2 linked regions of the Magnetospirillum sp. XM-1 genome follow. The protein of the gene in region 1 interacts with the protein of each later gene in a pairwise test. Links are inferred from orthologs where the notes say so. Each region holds a gene or a part of one and is shown in the gene's direction. Other genes may lie near its edges.

Region 1 (8,287 bases):
CGAAGGTCACCGACCCGGCCGCCATCCGCGACCTGCTGGTCCGCCAGGTGACCGGCACGGTGCGCTGGCGCGAAAGCGTGCTGTTCATGAAGGCCGAGGGCGTGACCTCGCTGGTGGAGCTGGGCTCCGGCAAGGTGCTGGGCGGCCTGGCCAAGCGCATCGACAAGGAACTGTCCGGCTCCTCGGTGGGCACGCCCGCCGACATCGAAGCCTTCCTGAAGAGCCTTTGATCATTGTCCCTCAATCGCCGGGCGCGCGCCTCCGCGCGCTTGGCTCCCGCGCCATAAGGCGTGCCGGGCCTTGCCCGCAACTCCGACCCAACGAAGACGTTGGGTCGTCGAAATAGGGAGAGAGCTTGATGTTCGATCTTAGCGGCAAGACCGCCCTGGTGACCGGCGCCTCGGGCGGCATCGGCGGCGCCATCGCTCGTGCCCTGCATGCCCGTGGCGCCGTCGTCGGCCTGCACGGCACAAGGCGCGAGGCGCTCGACGCCCTGGCCGCCGAACTGGGCGAGCGCGTCCACGTCCTGCCCGCCAACCTGTCGGACGCGGCGGCCGTCGAGCAGCTGGCCAAGGACGCCGAGGCGGCCATGGGCTCCATCGACATCCTGGTCAACAACGCCGGCCTGACCAAGGACGGCCTGGTGCTGCGCATGAAGGACGAGGACTGGCAGACGGTGATCGACGTCAATCTCACCGCCGCCTTCCGCCTGAGCCGCGCCGCCGTCAAGGGCCAGATGAAGCGCCGCTGGGGCCGCATCGTCAACATCACCTCCATCGTCGGCGTCACCGGCAATCCGGGGCAGGTCAACTACGCCGCCTCCAAGGCCGGCATGATCGGCATGAGCAAGGCGCTGGCCCAGGAAGTGGCCAGCCGCAACATCACCGTGAACTGCGTGGCGCCGGGCTTCATCTCCTCCGCCATGACCGACGTGCTGTCGGACGAGCAGAAGGCCAAGCTTAACGCCGGCATTCCCGCCGGACGCATGGGCACCTCGGAAGAGATCGCGGCGGCCGTGGTCTATCTGGCTTCCGCCGAGGCCGCCTACGTGACGGGCCAGACCCTGCACGTCAACGGCGGCATGGCGATGATCTAGGCATTCCGACAAAGGTGTCGGAATTAGGGCCGCCGATGCTGGCAATGGCAAAAAAAGTATGGTACAGACGGGCACTTTCCGCCTGTCGGGGCCTGAGCGCCGAGGCGCGTTAAACAGTTTTCCCATAGACGAGACTTTTCGAGGATTCGCAAATGAGTGACGTGGCTGAACGGGTTAAGAAGATCGTCGTCGAGCATCTGGGCGTCGAAGAGGCCAAGGTGACCGAGAACGCCTCCTTCATCGATGACCTGGGCGCCGACAGCCTCGACACCGTCGAGCTGGTGATGGCCTTCGAAGAAGAATTCTCCGTCGAGATCCCCGATGACGCCGCCGAGAAGATTCTCACGGTGAAGGACGCCATCGATTTCATCACGGCGAATTCCTAAGTGATATAAGGACGCCGGGCCGCATGGCGCGGTCCGGCGTCCAGTCATCTGTCCCATACACTTTCCGAAAGCCAGGGTTCCATGAGACGTGTTGTCGTCACCGGCCTCGGCCTGACCACTCCGCTCGGCAATGGTGTCAAGGTCAACTGGGAGCGTCTGATCGCCGCCCAGTCCGGCATCCGCCGCATCGATGCCTTCGATGTTTCCGATCTCGCCGCCCAGATCGCCGGTGTCATTCCGCGCGGTACCAATCCGGGCGAGCTTGATCTCGATGCCGTCGTTCCCGCCAAGGACCGGCGCCGCATGGACGATTTCATCGTCTATGGCCTGGCCGCCGCCGCCGAGGCCGTCGAGGATTCCGGCTGGAAGCCTTCCGACGCGGAATCGCTGGAACGTACCGGCGTGATGATCGGTTCGGGCATCGGCGGTCTGCCCAACATCGCCGACGGCGCCCTGACCCTGGAGAAATCCGGTCCGCGCCGCATCAGCCCCTTTTTCATCCCCGCCGCGCTGATCAACCTGGTCTCTGGCCATCTGTCGATCAAGTACGGCTTCAAGGGACCGAACCACGCCGTGGTCACCGCCTGCGCCACCGGCGCGCACGCCATCGGCGACGCCGCCCGCATCATCCAGTTCGATGATGCCGACGTCATGGTGGCCGGCGGCGCCGAGGCCGCCATTCACCGCCTGGGCATCGCGGGTTTCGCCGCCGCCAAGGCGCTGTGCACCAGCTACAACGACCGCCCGACCGAGGCCTCGCGCCCCTGGGACCGCGACCGTGACGGCTTCGTCATGGGCGAGGGCGCCGGCGTCGTGGTGCTGGAGGAACTCGAGCACGCCAAGAAGCGCGGCGCCAAGATCTATGGCGAGGTGATCGGCTACGGCATGTCCGGCGACGCCCATCACATCACCGCTCCCGCCGAAGACGGCAACGGCGCCGTGCGCGCCATGAAGGCCGCCATCAAGCGGGCCGGCGTCAATGTCGAGGACATCGACTACGTCAACGCCCACGGTACCGCCACCATGGGCGACACCATCGAGCTGGGCGCGGTCAAGCAGGTGTTCGGCAGCCACGCCTACAAGCTCTCCATGTCGTCCACCAAGTCGGCCATCGGCCACCTGCTGGGCGCGGCGGGCGCGGTGGAAGCCATCTACTCGCTGCTGGCCATCCGCGATCAGGTCGCGCCGCCCACCCTCAACCTGCACAATCCGGACGAGGGCTGCGACCTCGACCTGGTGCCGTTGAAGGCCAAGGAGCGTAAGATCAAGGTGGCGCTGTCCAACTCGTTCGGGTTCGGCGGCACCAACGCCTCGCTGGTGCTGCGCGGCCTGTAACCGGCGACGCAGAGCCGTTTTTCAAGGCAAGGCCCCCGCGCAATCGGGGGCCTTTGTCCTGTCCGGAGGAATGCGCGGAAATGAAACCCTGGATGAAGATCGCCGCCGCCCTGATGGCTGTGCTCGTCCTGGCGGCCGCCTGGATCGCCTGGGAAGGCCACCGCCGCTTCACCGGGCCGGGGCCGTCGCCCAGGCCGGTTACCGTGATCATTCCCAAGGGGTCGGGCACCGAGCTGATCGCCCAGTCGCTGGAAGGTGCCGGCGTGGTCTCGTCCCGCTATGTCTTCGCCGCCGGCGTCAAGCTGCGCCGTGCCACGCTGAAGGCCGGCGAATACGCCTTTCCCGCCCATGTGTCGCCGGAAGAGGCCATGCGCATCATCGCCGAGGGCAAGGTGGTGATCCACAAGCTGACGGTGGCCGAGGGGCTGACCGTGCGCCAGGTCCTCGATCTGGTGAAGGAGGCCGACTTCCTGTCCGGCTCCGTCACCCGCAAGCCGGCCGAAGGCCGCCTGCTGCCCGAGACCTGGCACATGGTCAGAGACGAAGCCCGCGACGACGTCGTCGCCCGCATGGAAAAGGCCATGGCCCAGACCCTGGACGTGCTGTGGGTGGCCCGCGCCCCCGGCCTGCCGCTTAAATCCAAGGACGACGCCCTGATCCTCGCCTCCATGGTCGAGCGCGAGACGGCCGTGGATTCCGAACGCGCCAAGGTCGCCGCCGTGTTCTACAACCGCCTCGCCAAGGGTATGCGGCTGCAATCCGACCCCACGGTGATCTATGGCGTGTCCGACGGACTGGGTGAGCTCGACCATCCGCTCACCCGGGCCGAGCTCCAGACCAATCACCCCTGGAACACCTACACCATCGACGGATTGCCAAAGACCCCCATCGCCAATCCCGGCCGCGCCTCGCTGGAAGCCGTGCTCCACCCGGCCAAGACCGACGCGCTGTACTTCGTCGCCGACGGCACCGGCGGCCACGCCTTCGCCCGGACGCTGGACGAGCACAATTCAAACGTGGCGAAGTGGCGGCAGTTGGAGAAGGCGGGGAAGTAGGGGGCGGTCCTTAGACTCCCTCTCCCTCCGGGAGAGGGGTGGGGTGAGGGGCCGCACCATTCGGCTTCGCCGCTCACGCGGGCTCCGCCCGCACCCGCCAAAGGGCGCGGCCCTTTGGGAACCGTTAGAAGAATAAATTCCTTTTTCCGTTGTCGGGTTTGTGGTAGGAATAGTCCACCAACACCCGAAATACGCCCGGAGCCAGGCATTGGCTCCGGGCGTTTTCTTTTGCCCGGAGCCTGCCATGTATCCTTTTCCGCTGACCGAGGCCAATCTGAAGAAGGCCATGACCGATCCCCGCTACACCAACTCCCGCCACCCGGATTCCCAGTCATGGCGCGATATGGTGTCCCAGGGCTTCGCCACCCTCTATCCCGACCAGACCCTGCGCGGTGACCACACCGACCAGATGGAGCGCCGCCAGGGCGCAGACGGCAATATCTACGCCTCGGACGGAACCAAGGTGGCCAGCGGGAGCATCCGTATCCGCAGCTATACCCGCACCGTCAACGGCCACGTGGTCGAGGTGGCGGCCCACGAGCGGACCGGCGGCAGCGGAGCCAAGGCACCGTTCGATGCGGACAAGTCGGCAGAGACGTTGAGAGCGCGCGCCGAGGCCAAATCAAAAGGGCGTTGTGCCAATTACGTCAAGGCGGCCCTTAGCAGTGGCGGCCTCCAGGTGGGTGTTGGCGTCCGTGATGCCAAGGATATGGGACCAGCCCTGGAGAAGGCCGGATTTGAACCGGTTGCCGAAGAGGCGTATAAACCTCGAAAAGGCGATGTCGTCGTTATCCAGCCCTATCCAGGCGGGAGCATTGAAGGCCATACGGCAATGTATGACGGCAAGACTTGGATATCGGACTACAAGCAAAGGGATATGTGGGGTGGCGATGGATACCGCACGCACAAACCGGCCCATCAGGTCTATCGTCGCAGCCCTTAGCCTTGTCGTCGCTCTCGTCTCCCCCATTCCGACGTTTGGGGCGGATGGGGAGTCGATGGCAGGGCAACTTCACCGTGCGGCATCAGCGCCCGAGCGCGCATTGAACGTCATTTTGAAGGTTCAAGCCTCGGAACGGCCTGGAAATGTGCACCTCTTTGACTTCCTCACCGATTACAAAGGGGCTCGGCGGACTTACGAGAAAATGTTCGGTCGCTACTTCAGTTCGGCGTATCTCGATGCCGTCGCGGCCTATGAGCGTGAACTGGTCGTCCAGAATTGTGGTGGCGAATATGTCGAGGGCGATATGTGCGGGCTGGAATCGAGCCCGCTGAACTGCGCCCAGGACGACGCACCCTATGGTTACTGGTATCGTACTGAACGCAGCACGGGTAACTCAGTCATCATCGTTGCCGCCTGGGAACGCTCCGGCCCCTGGATAGCCCGATACCGGATGAGTAAAGAGGCGCGCGGTTGGGTGGTCGATGGCGTCGAGTGTCATCAGGGGTATCATTACAACTGGTAGCCTTGCCGCTCACGCGGGCCCTCTCCTATGCTCCCAGCAATTTCAGCTTCTCCGCCGTCACCAGGGTGATGCCCTTTTCCGTGCGGTGGAAGCGGGCGGCGTCCAGGGCGGCGTCCTCGCCCACCACCAGACCCGGCGGCACCACCACGCCCTGGTCGACGATGCAGCGTTTCAGGCGCGCATGGCGGCCGATGTCGACGTTGGGCAGGATGACGGCGTCCTCGACCACGCAATAGGAATTGACCCGGACGTTGGAGAACAGCATGGAGCGCCGCACCACGGCGCCCGAGACGATGCAGCCTCCCGCCACCAGGGAATCCACCGCCATGCCGCGCCTGTGATCGGAATCGAACACGAACTTGGCGGGCGGCGATTGCGGCTGGTCGGTCCAGATGGGCCAGCTCTCGTCATAGAGGTTCAGCGCCGGCGTCACCGTGGTGAGGTCGATATTGGCCTCCCAATAGGCGTCGATGGTGCCGACGTCGCGCCAGTAATGCTCCCGCGCCCCTTCGTGCATGACGCAGGAATCCTGGAAGTGGTGGGCGATCACCCGGTGGGTGCCGACCAGGGCGGGGATCAGGTCCTTGCCGAAATCGTGGCTGGTCCCTGCGGCTGTGGAGTCCTTCTGCAGCATGTCGAACAGCAGCTGGGCGTTGAAGATGTAGATGCCCATGCTGGCCATGGCCTTGTCGGGATGTCCGGGCATGGGCTGCGGGTTGGCGGGCTTCTCGTCGAAGCGGATGATGCGGTCGTCGTCGTCCACCGCCATGACGCCGAAGCCCTTGGCGGCCTCCAGCGGCACCTCGATGCAGGCGACGGTGACGTCGGCCCCGGCCGCCAGGTGGTGGGCCAGCATGCGGCCGTAATGCATCTTGTAGACATGGTCGCCGGCCAGGATCAGCACATGCTCGGGCCTATGCGCCCGGACGATGTCCAGGTTCTGGAACACCGCGTCGGCGGTGCCCTTGTACCAGTTCTCGCCCTGGGTGCGCTGCTGGGCGGGCAGCAGCTCGATGAACTCGTTGAACTCGCCCCTGAGGAAACCCCAACCGCGCTGGATGTGCTGCAGCAGGGAATGGGCCTTGTACTGGGTCAGCACGCCGATGCGGCGGATGCCGGAATTGATGCAGTTGGAGAGCGTGAAGTCGACGATGCGGAACTTGCCGGCGAAGGGAATGGCCGGCTTGGCGTGCCAGTCGGTGAGGTCCATCAGGCGCGAGCCGCGCCCGCCCGCCAGGATCAGCGCCAGGGTCTTGCGCAGGCGGTCGTTGACCTCGATGTCGATGGCGGCGCTCCGATCGGTGGGATCGTACATTCATCACCCCTTGGACGTTTTTTCGTTGCCTTATGACGGTGCCACAATCCCCGCATGGGTACAATCGCAGGGGGCGGGACGCGGCCATGTGGGGCCACGGCCTCTCTCGACGGCGGCGGTAATCCGGGATAGGCTGAAGGTAGGAGTGCTTCAACCTCCGAGACGGGGTCCGAGATGCGCGTGCTGTTCGCTTCCTCAGAAGTGTTTCCGCTGGTCAAGACCGGCGGGCTGGCCGACGTGTCGGGGGCGCTGCCCGCCGCCCTGGCCCAAGCCGGCGTGGATGTCCGCATCCTGCTGCCCGGTTATCCCGACGCCATCGCCGCCGCCGGGGCCAAGAAGGTGGCCGGCGCGCTGGGCGACCCCTTCGGCCTGGGGGCCGAGGCGATGCTGCTATCCGGCAAGCTGCCCGACAGCGGTGTTCCTGTCTGGCTGGTGGACTGTCCCGCCCTGTTCGAGCGCGTCGGCGGTCCCTATCAGGATTCCCAGGGCCGCGACTGGCCCGACAACGCGCTGCGCTTCGCCCTGCTGTCGTGGACGGCCGCCCATCTTTGCACCGAGGGCAGCCCGGTCAAGTGGCGGCCCCAGGTGCTGCACGCCAACGACTGGCAGACCGGCCTGGCGGCGGCTTATCTCCACGCCTGGAACGTGACCCAGCGCCCGGCGACGGTCTTCACCATCCACAACATCGCCTATCAGGGCCAGTTCCCGCCGGACATGGTGGCGCGCCTGGGCTTCCCGCCCGACATGTACGCCATGGAAGGGTTCGAGTATTACGACACCCTGTCCTACCTCAAGGCTGGGCTGTTCTATTCCGACCGCATCACCACGGTCAGCCCGCGCTATGCCAAGGAGATCCAGACCCCGGCCTTCGGCTGCGGCATGGACGGCCTTTTGTCCCATCGCGCCACGGACCTTGTCGGTATCCTCAACGGCGCCGATTACGGGGTGTGGAATCCGGCCACCGATTCCCATCTCGCCCATCCCTATGCCCCCGGCGATTCGGCCGGCAAGGCGCGCAACAAGGCGGCGCTGCAGGCGGAACTGGGCCTGGCCCAGGACCCGGATGCGCCGCTGATGGTGATCGTCAGCCGCCTCAACGACCACAAGGGCATGGACCTGGTCCTGGCGGCCCTGCCCAACATCCTGAAGATGGGCGCCCAGGTGGCGGTGGTGGGAACCGGCGACCGGCACCTGGAGGACGGTTTCCGCGCCGCGGCCGCCGCCCATCCCACCCAGGTGGCGGCGCGCATCGGCTATTCCGAGCCCCTGGCGCATCGCATGATGGCCGGCGGCGACATGCTGCTGATGCCATCCAGGTTCGAGCCGTGCGGCCTGACCCAGTTCTACGCCTTCCGCTACGGCACCGTGCCGATAGCCCACGCCACCGGCGGGCTGGCCGACACCCTGGTGGACAGCGGCTACGACACCCTGATGACCGGCAAGGCCAACGGCTTCGTGTTCGAGCATTGCAATGTCGGCGCCTTCCAGTGGGCGGTCGAGCGGGCCGTGGGGCTTTACACCCGCAAGGACCAGTGGACGAAGATCGTCAAGGCCTGCGTCGCCCAGGACTTCTCTTGGGGGCGTTCGGCGGCGCTGTACGGTGACCTCTACAAGTCGTTCGCCGGCAACGGCAA
Region 2 (8,421 bases), 1.3 Mb from region 1 along the record:
CCGGGGCACGGGGTCGGCACCTATGCCGGCCCGCGCGGGCGCAAGGTGATGGTGGTCCAGGTCATGGGCCGGCTGTTCATGGACGCGCTGGACGATCCCTTCGCCGCGCTGGAATCGGTGCTGGCCAAGGCCCGCATGGGAGCCGGCGGCGTCGACGCCATCATCGTCGACGTCCATGCCGAGGCCTCCAGCGAGAAGATGGCGCTGGGCCACCTGTCGGACGGCCGCGCCAGCCTGGTGGTGGGCAGCCATTCCCACGTTCCCACCGCCGATTGTCAGGTTCTGGTCAAGGGAACCGCCTATCAAACCGACGCCGGCATGTGCGGCGACTACGATTCGGTGATCGGCATGAAGAAGGAAGCCGCCATCTTCAAGTTCGTGCGCAAGATTCCCGGCGAGCGCCTGTCGCCCGCCGAGGGGCCGGGAACCCTGTGCGGCGTGATGGTGGAGACCGACGACCGCACCGGGCTGGCGCTGCGCGCCGCGCCGCTGCGCCTGGGTGGGCGGCTGGCCGAGTGCTGGCCCGATTGGTGATGCTGAGGGGGAAGAGGATGATGAAGGCCGTTTTTTCCGTTCTGCTGGCGGTTCTGCTGCTGGCCGTCCAGCCGGCGCGGGCCGCCGGCGGCCCCGAGGCCGAGGCGCTGGTCAAGCAGGCCGTCGCCGATGCGGCGGCCACCTTTGTCGGCGGCCCCTTCAGCCGCGAGGTCAGTCGCGAAAAGGTCAGCGCCCTGGTGACGAAATACGGCGACATCGCTTTCGAATCCGAACTGATCCTGGGCCGTTACTGGCGCAAGGCGACCGAGGCGCAGAAGGATACGTTCACCAATCTGCTGATCCCCTTCTTCGTCGCCACCTATGCCGAACTGATCGACAATTCCTCGGGTTCGACCCAGGTGGAGGTGCTGGGCAGCGAGGAGCGCCAGGACGGCGTGCTGGTCAAGGCCCGCATGATCCTGTCGCCCGAGGACAGCGTGGTTCTGTCCTTCGTCATCGTCCGCAGTCCGGCGGGACGGCTGGTGATCACCGACGTGATCGCCGAGGGGGCCGGATTGCTCACCACCATCCGGTCCGACTTCACCTCGGTGGTGCGCAATGCCGGCGGCAATCTCGACGTGCTGTTCGACGCCATGCGCAAGAAGATCGACCTCGCGGCGAAGTGAATTTAATTTTCCGCCGGGCTAACCTTTCGGGGGCCGGGGGCGAATATCTGGGGGAACCGTCCTTTCCGAAAGGAAGTGCCATGCCCCGCCTTGCCCTGCTGTTCGTCCTGATCCTGCTCGCCCCCGCCGTCCAGGCCGCCCAGATGTGGGACAAGATGGCCTTCGACGCGGCCCAGGCCGCCGGCTCGCCCATCCTGGTCCACGTCACCGCGCCCTGGTGCCCCACCTGCAAGGCGCAGAAGCCCACGGTGGACAAGCTGGAATCCTCCAACCCGGCGCTGAAGGTGTTCGCGGTGGATTTCGACAGCCAGAAGGACGCCCTGGCCTATCTCGGCGTGAAGAGCCAGAGCACCCTGATTTCCTACCGCGGCAAGATGGAAATAGGGCGCTCGACGGCGGTCACCGATCCGGCCGCCATCACCGAACTGGTGGTCCGCGCCAGCCATTGAACATATTTGTCTCGAAGCGTCGGGCATCACGCCATTCCGGCGGCGTGATGCCTGTTGCTTTGCCACAACATGTGGTATAGGCACCGGTCAATCTTCCTTCCATCGGAATTGGTAGCGGAATATGGCCGGGCATTCACAGTTCAAGAACATCATGCACCGCAAGGGCGCGCAGGACGCCAAGCGGGCCAAGGTCTTCACCAAGCTGATCCGCGAGTTGACGGTTTCGGCCAAGACCGGCATGCCGGACCCGGCCATGAATCCGCGCCTGCGGGCCGCCATCATGGCGGCGCGGGCCGCCAACATGCCCAAGGACACCATGGAGCGCGCCATCAAGCGCGGCGCCGGCGGCGACGACGGCACCAATTACGAGGAAGTGCGCTATGAAGGCTATGGCCCCGGCTCGGTGGCCATCATCGTCGAGGGACTGACCGACAACCGCAACCGCACCGCAACCGAGGTGCGCACCGCCTTCAACAAGAACGGCGGCGCGCTGGGCGAGACCAATTCGGTGTCGTTCATGTTCGACCGGGTCGGCGCCATCCGCTATCCGGCGTCGGCCGCCGGCGCCGAGGCCATGTTCGAAGGCGCGCTGGACGCCGGTGCCGACAACGTGGAATCCGACGAGGACGGCCACGAGATCACCTGCGCCCCCGACGATCTGGGCACGGTGCGCGACGCGCTGGAGGCCAAGTTCGGCACGCCGGAATACGCCCGCCTGGACTGGAAGCCGCAGACCACCGTGCCGGTCGCCGACGAGGAAACCGCCCGTACGCTCTTGAAGCTTCTGGACATCCTGGAAGACAACGACGACGTCCAGCGCGTCCAGGCCAATTTCGAGATTCCCGACGAGATCATGGAAAAGCTTGGCTGATGAGAATCCTGGGGCTTGATCCTGGGTTGCGCAATACCGGCTGGGGCATCGTCGATGCGGTCGATAACCGTCTGCGCCATGTGGCGGACGGGGTGATCCGTCCCGATGCCTCCGCCGATCTGGCCGAGCGCCTGGTTCAGCTCCATGACGGCATCATGGCGGTGATCGCCGAATTCGGTCCCGACGAGGCGGCGGTCGAGGAAACCTTCGTCAACATGAACCCGGCCAGCACGCTTAAATTGGGCCAGGCCAGGGGTGTAGTGCTGCTGGTGCCCGCCAAGGCCGGCTTGCCGGTGGGCGAATACGCCGCCACCCTGGTCAAGCAATCGGTGGTGGGGACGGGCCGCGCCGCCAAGGAGCAGGTGGGCATGATGGTGAAGACCCTGCTGCCCGGCTGCCTCGCCGCCACGCCCGATGCCGCCGACGCCTTGGCGGTGGCCATCTGCCACGCCCATCATCGCGGCACGCAGCAGAAACTGGCAAAGGCGGGCGCGCGATGATCGCCAAGCTGAAGGGCCTGATCGATTCGCTGGGTGACGACTGGGCGGTGGTGGATTGCAACGGCGTCGGCTATCTGGTCGCCTGTTCGGCCAAGACCCTGGCGCGGCTGGAGGTGGGCACCGCCGCCGCCCTGTTCGTCGAGACCCAGGTGCGTGAAGACGCCATCTCGCTGTTCGGCTTCCTCGAGACCGGCGAGCGCGACTGGTTCCGCCTGCTGACCACGGTGCAGGGCGTGGGGGCCAAGGTGGCGCTGGCCATCCTGTCGGTGGCCTCGCCCGAGCAGTTGCTGCAGATCATCGCGGCGCAGGACAAGGCCGGACTGACCCGGGCCAACGGCGTGGGGCCGAAGCTGGCGGTGCGTATCCTCACCGAGCTGAAGGACAAGGCGGGCAAGATCGCGCTGGGCGGCTTCCATGCCGCCGCCGGCGCCGTGGCCTCGGCCGCGCCGCTGCCTGCCGCCTCGGGCCGCCTGGAGGACGCCGTCTCCGCCCTGGTCAACCTGGGCTACAAGCGCCTGGAAGCCTTCCAGGCGGTGGGGGAAACCGCCCGCGAGCTGGGTGATGACGCCGATTCGTCGGCCCTGATCCGCGCCGCGCTGAAGCGCCTGGGCAAGGGGCTGCTGGCATGACGCCGCGCATGGTCTCGCCCGAGCAGAACCTCGCCGATGCCGAGACCTCGCTCCGGCCGCTGTCGCTCGACGATTTTGTCGGCCAGCGGCAGGTGTGCGAGAACCTGAAGGTGTTCATCCATGCCGCCCGCGGCCGTGGCGACGCGCTCGACCACGTGCTGTTCCACGGCCCGCCCGGCCTGGGCAAGACCACGCTGGCCCAGATCGTGGCGCGTGAACTGGGGGTGGGCTTTCGCGCCACCTCCGGTCCGGTGATCCAGCGGGCTGGCGACCTGGCGGCGCTGCTGACCAATCTGGAACCCAACGACGTCCTGTTCATCGACGAGATCCATCGCCTTAATCCTGCCATAGAGGAGGTTCTCTATCCTGCGATGGAGGACTTTCAGTTGGATCTGATCATCGGTGAAGGGCCGGCGGCCCGCTCTGTCCGCATCGATCTGCCCCGCTTCACCCTGGTGGGGGCGACCACCCGCTCGGGCCTGTTGACCACGCCGCTGCGCGAGCGTTTCGGCATTCCGTGCCGCATGAATTTCTACGAGCCGGCTGAACTGGAATCCATCGTGTCGCGCGGCGCCCGCGTGCTGGGCTTCGATTTGACCGCCGACGGCTCGGCCGAGGTGGCGCGCCGGTCCAGGGGCACGCCCCGCGTGGCGGGACGGCTGTTGCGCCGGGTGCGCGATTTCGCCGCCGTGGCCGGCAAGTCGCCGGTGGACGCCGCCATCGCCGACGCGGCGCTGAACCGTCTGGAAGTGGACCGCATCGGCCTGGACGCCATGGACCGCCGCTATCTCCGCTGCATCGCCGAGAATTACGGCGGCGGGCCGGTGGGTGTGGAAACCCTGGCCGCGGCGCTCTCGGAAAGCCGCGATACCCTGGAAGAGGTGGTCGAACCCTATCTGCTGCAGCAGGGCATGATCCAGCGCACGCCCAGGGGCCGCATGCTGTCGGCTTCGGGCTTCAAGCATATCGGCATCAATCCGCCCAAGGACCTCTTGGTGCAGCTGGATCTTCTGACCCGCATGGATGAGGAGGGGGAATGAGCGTTCATAGTTTCCCCATCCGCGTCTATTACGAGGACACCGATGCCGGCGGCATCGTCTACCACTCCAACTACCTGAATTTCGCCGAGCGGGCGCGCACCGAGCTGGTGCGCGAACTGGGCGTCAGCCAGCGGAAAATGCTGGAAGACGGTGAGGGAACCGCCTTCGCGGTGCGCTCGGCCAACATGGATTTCCGACGTCCGGCCAAGCTGGACGACCTGCTTTCGGTTCAAACCGAGGTGACTTCCATCGGCGGCGCCAGTATTGAACTGGAGCAGCGGATCATCCGCGCCGAAGACGGAACTGAATTGGTGCGCATCGGGGTGCGCCTGGGCTATATCACCCTGTCCGGCAAACCGGCCCGCATTCCGGCGCCGGTCAGGGAATTGTTCGCGAAGCGGATCAGCGAAAGGCGGTAGGTATCATGGATCCTTCTCAGGCAGTAGGGGCGGCCGGAGCGGCGGCGCAGATGGACTTGTCCATGTGGGCGCTGTTCATGCGCGCCGACATCATCGTCAAGTTCGTCATGATCGCCCTGCTTCTGGCCTCGTTCTGGTGCTGGGCCATCATCTTTGACAAGCTGATGAAGGTGCGCCAGCTCAGCACCCGGGCCGACCAGTTCGAGGAAGCCTTCTGGTCGGGCGGCTCGCTGGAGGAGCTGTACGACCGCATCGGCGCCCGGCCGCTGGATCCCATGTCGTCCATCTTCGTGGCCGCCATGCGCGAATGGCGGCGTTCGGCGGCCAAGGGCCTGGCCGACCGCGATTCGACCAGGGCCAGCCTGCCCCAGCGCATCGACCGGGTGATGAGCGTCACCTTGGGCCGCGAGATGGAGCTGCTGGAGCGCCGTCTGGGCTTCCTGGCCTCGGTGGGCTCGACGGCGCCGTTCATCGGCCTGTTCGGCACGGTGTGGGGCATCATGAACTCGTTCCAGTCCATCGCCGCGACCAAGAACACCTCGCTGGCCGTGGTGGCGCCCGGCATCGCCGAGGCGCTGTTCGCCACCGCTCTCGGCCTGGTGGCCGCCATTCCGGCGGTGATCGCCTACAACAAGATCTCCACCGATCTCGACCGCTATTCCAAGCGCCTGGAGAATTTCGCCGGTGAATTCGGCGCCATCCTGTCGCGCCAGCTCGAGGAGAAGGCCTGATGGGAGCCTCGCTGGGAAGCCGCAAGGGGCACTCCCGCAAGTTCCGGCCGGTGGCCGAGATCAACGTCACCCCCATGGTCGACGTCATGCTGGTGCTGCTGGTGATCTTCATGGTCACCGCGCCCCTGCTCACCGCGGGCGTGCAGGTGGACCTGCCCAAGACCTCGTCGGCCCCCTTGAAGGGCGACGACCAGCCTTTGTCGGTGTCCATCGACGCCCACGGCAAGATTTGGATTCAGGAAACCGAGGTGCAGATCGACGAACTGGCGCCCCGTCTCCAGGCCATCACCGCCCAGAAGCCCGAGACCCGCATCTTCGTGCGCGGCGACAAGGGCATCGATTACGGCCGGGTGATGGAGGTGATGGGCACGCTGGGCGCCGCCGGCTTCGCCAAGGTCGCCCTGGTCACCGAGGTCAAGGGCTCGTCGGAACCGGCCAAGCCGGCCAAGAAGGGAGGTCGCTAGGCTCCCGTCATGGAAATGCGGCGCGAAAGCTACGTCTTCTCCGGTCTTCTGCATCTGGCGCTGTTCCTGCTGGCGGTGTTCGGCCTGCCGCAGTTCTGGCGCGAGCTGCCCGTGGAGGAAGCGCCGCTGGTCGTCGACATCGTTCCCATCGGCGCCAAGACCAACCCGCCGCCGCTCCAGGACAACAAGCCCCAGCCCGAGCCCCAGAAGGCCGAGCCCGAGCCGCCCAAGCCGGAACCGCCGAAGCCCGAGCCGCCCAAGCCGGAACCGCCGAAGCCCGAGCCGCCCAAGCCGGAACCGCCGAAGCCCGAGCCGCCCAAGCCCGAACCGCCCAAGCCGCCGCCGCCGCCTACCCCGGCGCCGCCGCCGCCGCCCACGCCCGCGCCTCCTCCGCCCAAGCCGGAGCCGGCCCCCATGCCTAAGCCCGAGCCCAAGCCCGAGCATAAGCCGGAGCCGCCTCCGCCGCCTCCGCCGCCGCCCAAGCCCGAGCCGCCCAAGAAGACCAAGGACGTCAAGGACGAGCTGGATTCGCTGCTGAAGTCGGTGGACAAGAAGAAGCCGACGCCCCAGGACGAACTGGACAAGCTCCTGAAGTCCACCGAGAAGCTCAAGCCCTCGGTGCCGGAGAACAAGACCGCCACCCAGACCGCGCCGCAATCGGTCAGGGGCTCGGCGTCGCACAATCCCAACGAGCCGGTCTCCATGACCGAGCGCGACCGTATCCGCGCCCATATCGAGCGGTTCTGGAACGTGCCGGCCGGCGCCAAGGACGCCGACAAGCTGGTGGTGATGATCCAGGTCTCGGTGCTGCCCGACGGCACCGTCACCGCCGCCGAGATCAAGGCGGACCCGATGATGATGCTCAATCCCTATTACCAGGCCGCCGCCGACAGCGCGCGCCGCGCCGTGCGCGCCGCCAGCCCGCTGCCCATTCCGGTGGACAAGTACGAGCAGTTCAAGGATTTCACGTTGGCCTTCAACCCCAAGTTCGCGGCAGGAAGATGATCCCCATGTCACGCATTCGCTCGCTCGCGGCGCTGGCCGCCTTCGTCGTCCTCGGGGTCCTGGCGGCTCTGCCCGCCAGCGCCGAGGTGCGGATCGACATCACCCGCGGCCAGATGAAGCCGCTGCCCATCGCCATTCCCGACTTCGCCGGCGGCCAGCCCCAGGACGGGCGCATCGGCGCCGACATCGCCCGGGTGGTCTCGGCCGATCTGGAGCGTTCGGGGCTGTTCAAGCCCATCGACCCCAAGGCCTTCATCCAGACCGTGGCCTCCCTGCAGGCCGGTCCGCGCTTTCCCGACTGGAAGGCCATCAACGCGGAAGCCCTGGTCAGCGGCAAGGTGGAAAGCGGCCCCGACGGACGCATCCGGGTGGAATTCCGCCTGTGGGACGTGTTCAACGAAGCCTACATGACCGGCTGGACGCTGTCGGCTTCGCCCCAGGATTGGCGGCGGCTGTCGCACAAGGTGGCCGACGCCATCTACAAGCGGGTGACCGGCGAGGACGGGTATTTCGACACCCAGATCGTCTACATCGCGGAATCCGGTCCCAAGAACGACCGCAAGAAGCGCCTGTCCATCATGGATCAGGACGGCGAGAACCACCGCTTCCTCACCGACGGGTCGGAACTGGTGCTGACACCCCGCTTCTCGCCCAGCGCCCGCGAGATCACGTACCTCTCGTATTTCAAGGGCGTGCCCCGGGTCTACATCTTCAACCTGGATACCGGCCGGCGTGAATCGCTGGGCAATTTCCCGGGCATGACCTTCGCGCCGCGCTTCTCGCCCGACGGCAACAAGGTCATCTTCAGCATGGCCGAAAGCGGCAATACTGAAATCTACGAAATGAATCTGCTGACCCGGCAGAAAAAGCAGCTGACGTTCAATCCCGCCATCGACACCGCGCCCAGCTATTCGCCCGACGGCCAGCAGATCGTCTTCGAATCCGACCGGGGCGGCGGGCAGCAGATCTACGTCATGGGGGCCGACGGCTCCAACCCGCAGCGCATCAGCTTCGGTGACGGCCGTTACGCCACGCCGGTGTGGAGCCCCAGAGGCGACCTCATCGCCTTCACCAAGCAGAAGGGTGGGCAATTCTTCATAGGTGTCATGCGCACCGACGGTTCGGGCGAGCGTTTGCTGGCCGAAGGCTTCCT

What was found.
Region 2: the proteins of XM1_RS13235 (region 1) and ybgC interact in binary tests that used the Escherichia coli proteins (3 or more experiments, as listed by UniProt). The link is inferred for Magnetospirillum sp. XM-1 from one-to-one orthologs.

What each region holds. Positions count from the first base shown.
Region 1 is NZ_LN997848.1:2,858,657-2,866,943, forward strand. Bases 1-2,865 are described here. They hold XM1_RS13235 (acyl carrier protein), read left to right. Parts: upstream 1-1,248; coding sequence 1,249-1,482; downstream 1,483-2,865. Other genes in these bases: fabD (ACP S-malonyltransferase), read left to right, coding at 1-230; fabG (3-oxoacyl-[acyl-carrier-protein] reductase), read left to right, coding at 359-1,096; fabF (beta-ketoacyl-ACP synthase II), read left to right, coding at 1,564-2,817. Also shown: endolytic transglycosylase MltG, read left to right, coding at 2,898-3,872; XM1_RS24705 (hypothetical protein), read left to right, coding at 4,117-4,815; XM1_RS13255 (hypothetical protein), read left to right, coding at 4,871-5,338; glgC (glucose-1-phosphate adenylyltransferase), read right to left, coding at 5,364-6,653; glycogen synthase GlgA, read left to right, coding at 6,828-8,287. UniProt on the Escherichia coli protein: Carrier of the growing fatty acid chain in fatty acid biosynthesis.
Region 2 is NZ_LN997848.1:4,106,628-4,115,048, reverse strand. Bases 3,358-6,356 are described here. They hold ybgC (tol-pal system-associated acyl-CoA thioesterase), read left to right. Parts: upstream 3,358-4,645; coding sequence 4,646-5,068; downstream 5,069-6,356. Other genes in these bases: XM1_RS19010 (TonB C-terminal domain-containing protein), read left to right, coding at 6,273-6,356; tolR (protein TolR), read left to right, coding at 5,799-6,263; tolQ (protein TolQ), read left to right, coding at 5,074-5,799; ruvB (Holliday junction branch migration DNA helicase RuvB), read left to right, coding at 3,606-4,649; ruvA (Holliday junction branch migration protein RuvA), read left to right, coding at 3,358-3,609. Also shown: XM1_RS19060 (TIGR00282 family metallophosphoesterase), read left to right, coding at 1-534; XM1_RS19055 (phospholipid-binding protein MlaC), read left to right, coding at 552-1,160; XM1_RS19050 (thioredoxin family protein), read left to right, coding at 1,241-1,609; XM1_RS19045 (YebC/PmpR family DNA-binding transcriptional regulator), read left to right, coding at 1,731-2,480; crossover junction endodeoxyribonuclease RuvC, read left to right, coding at 2,480-2,980; more of ruvA, read left to right, coding at 2,977-3,357; more of XM1_RS19010, read left to right, coding at 6,357-7,268; Tol-Pal system beta propeller repeat protein TolB, read left to right, coding at 7,265-8,421.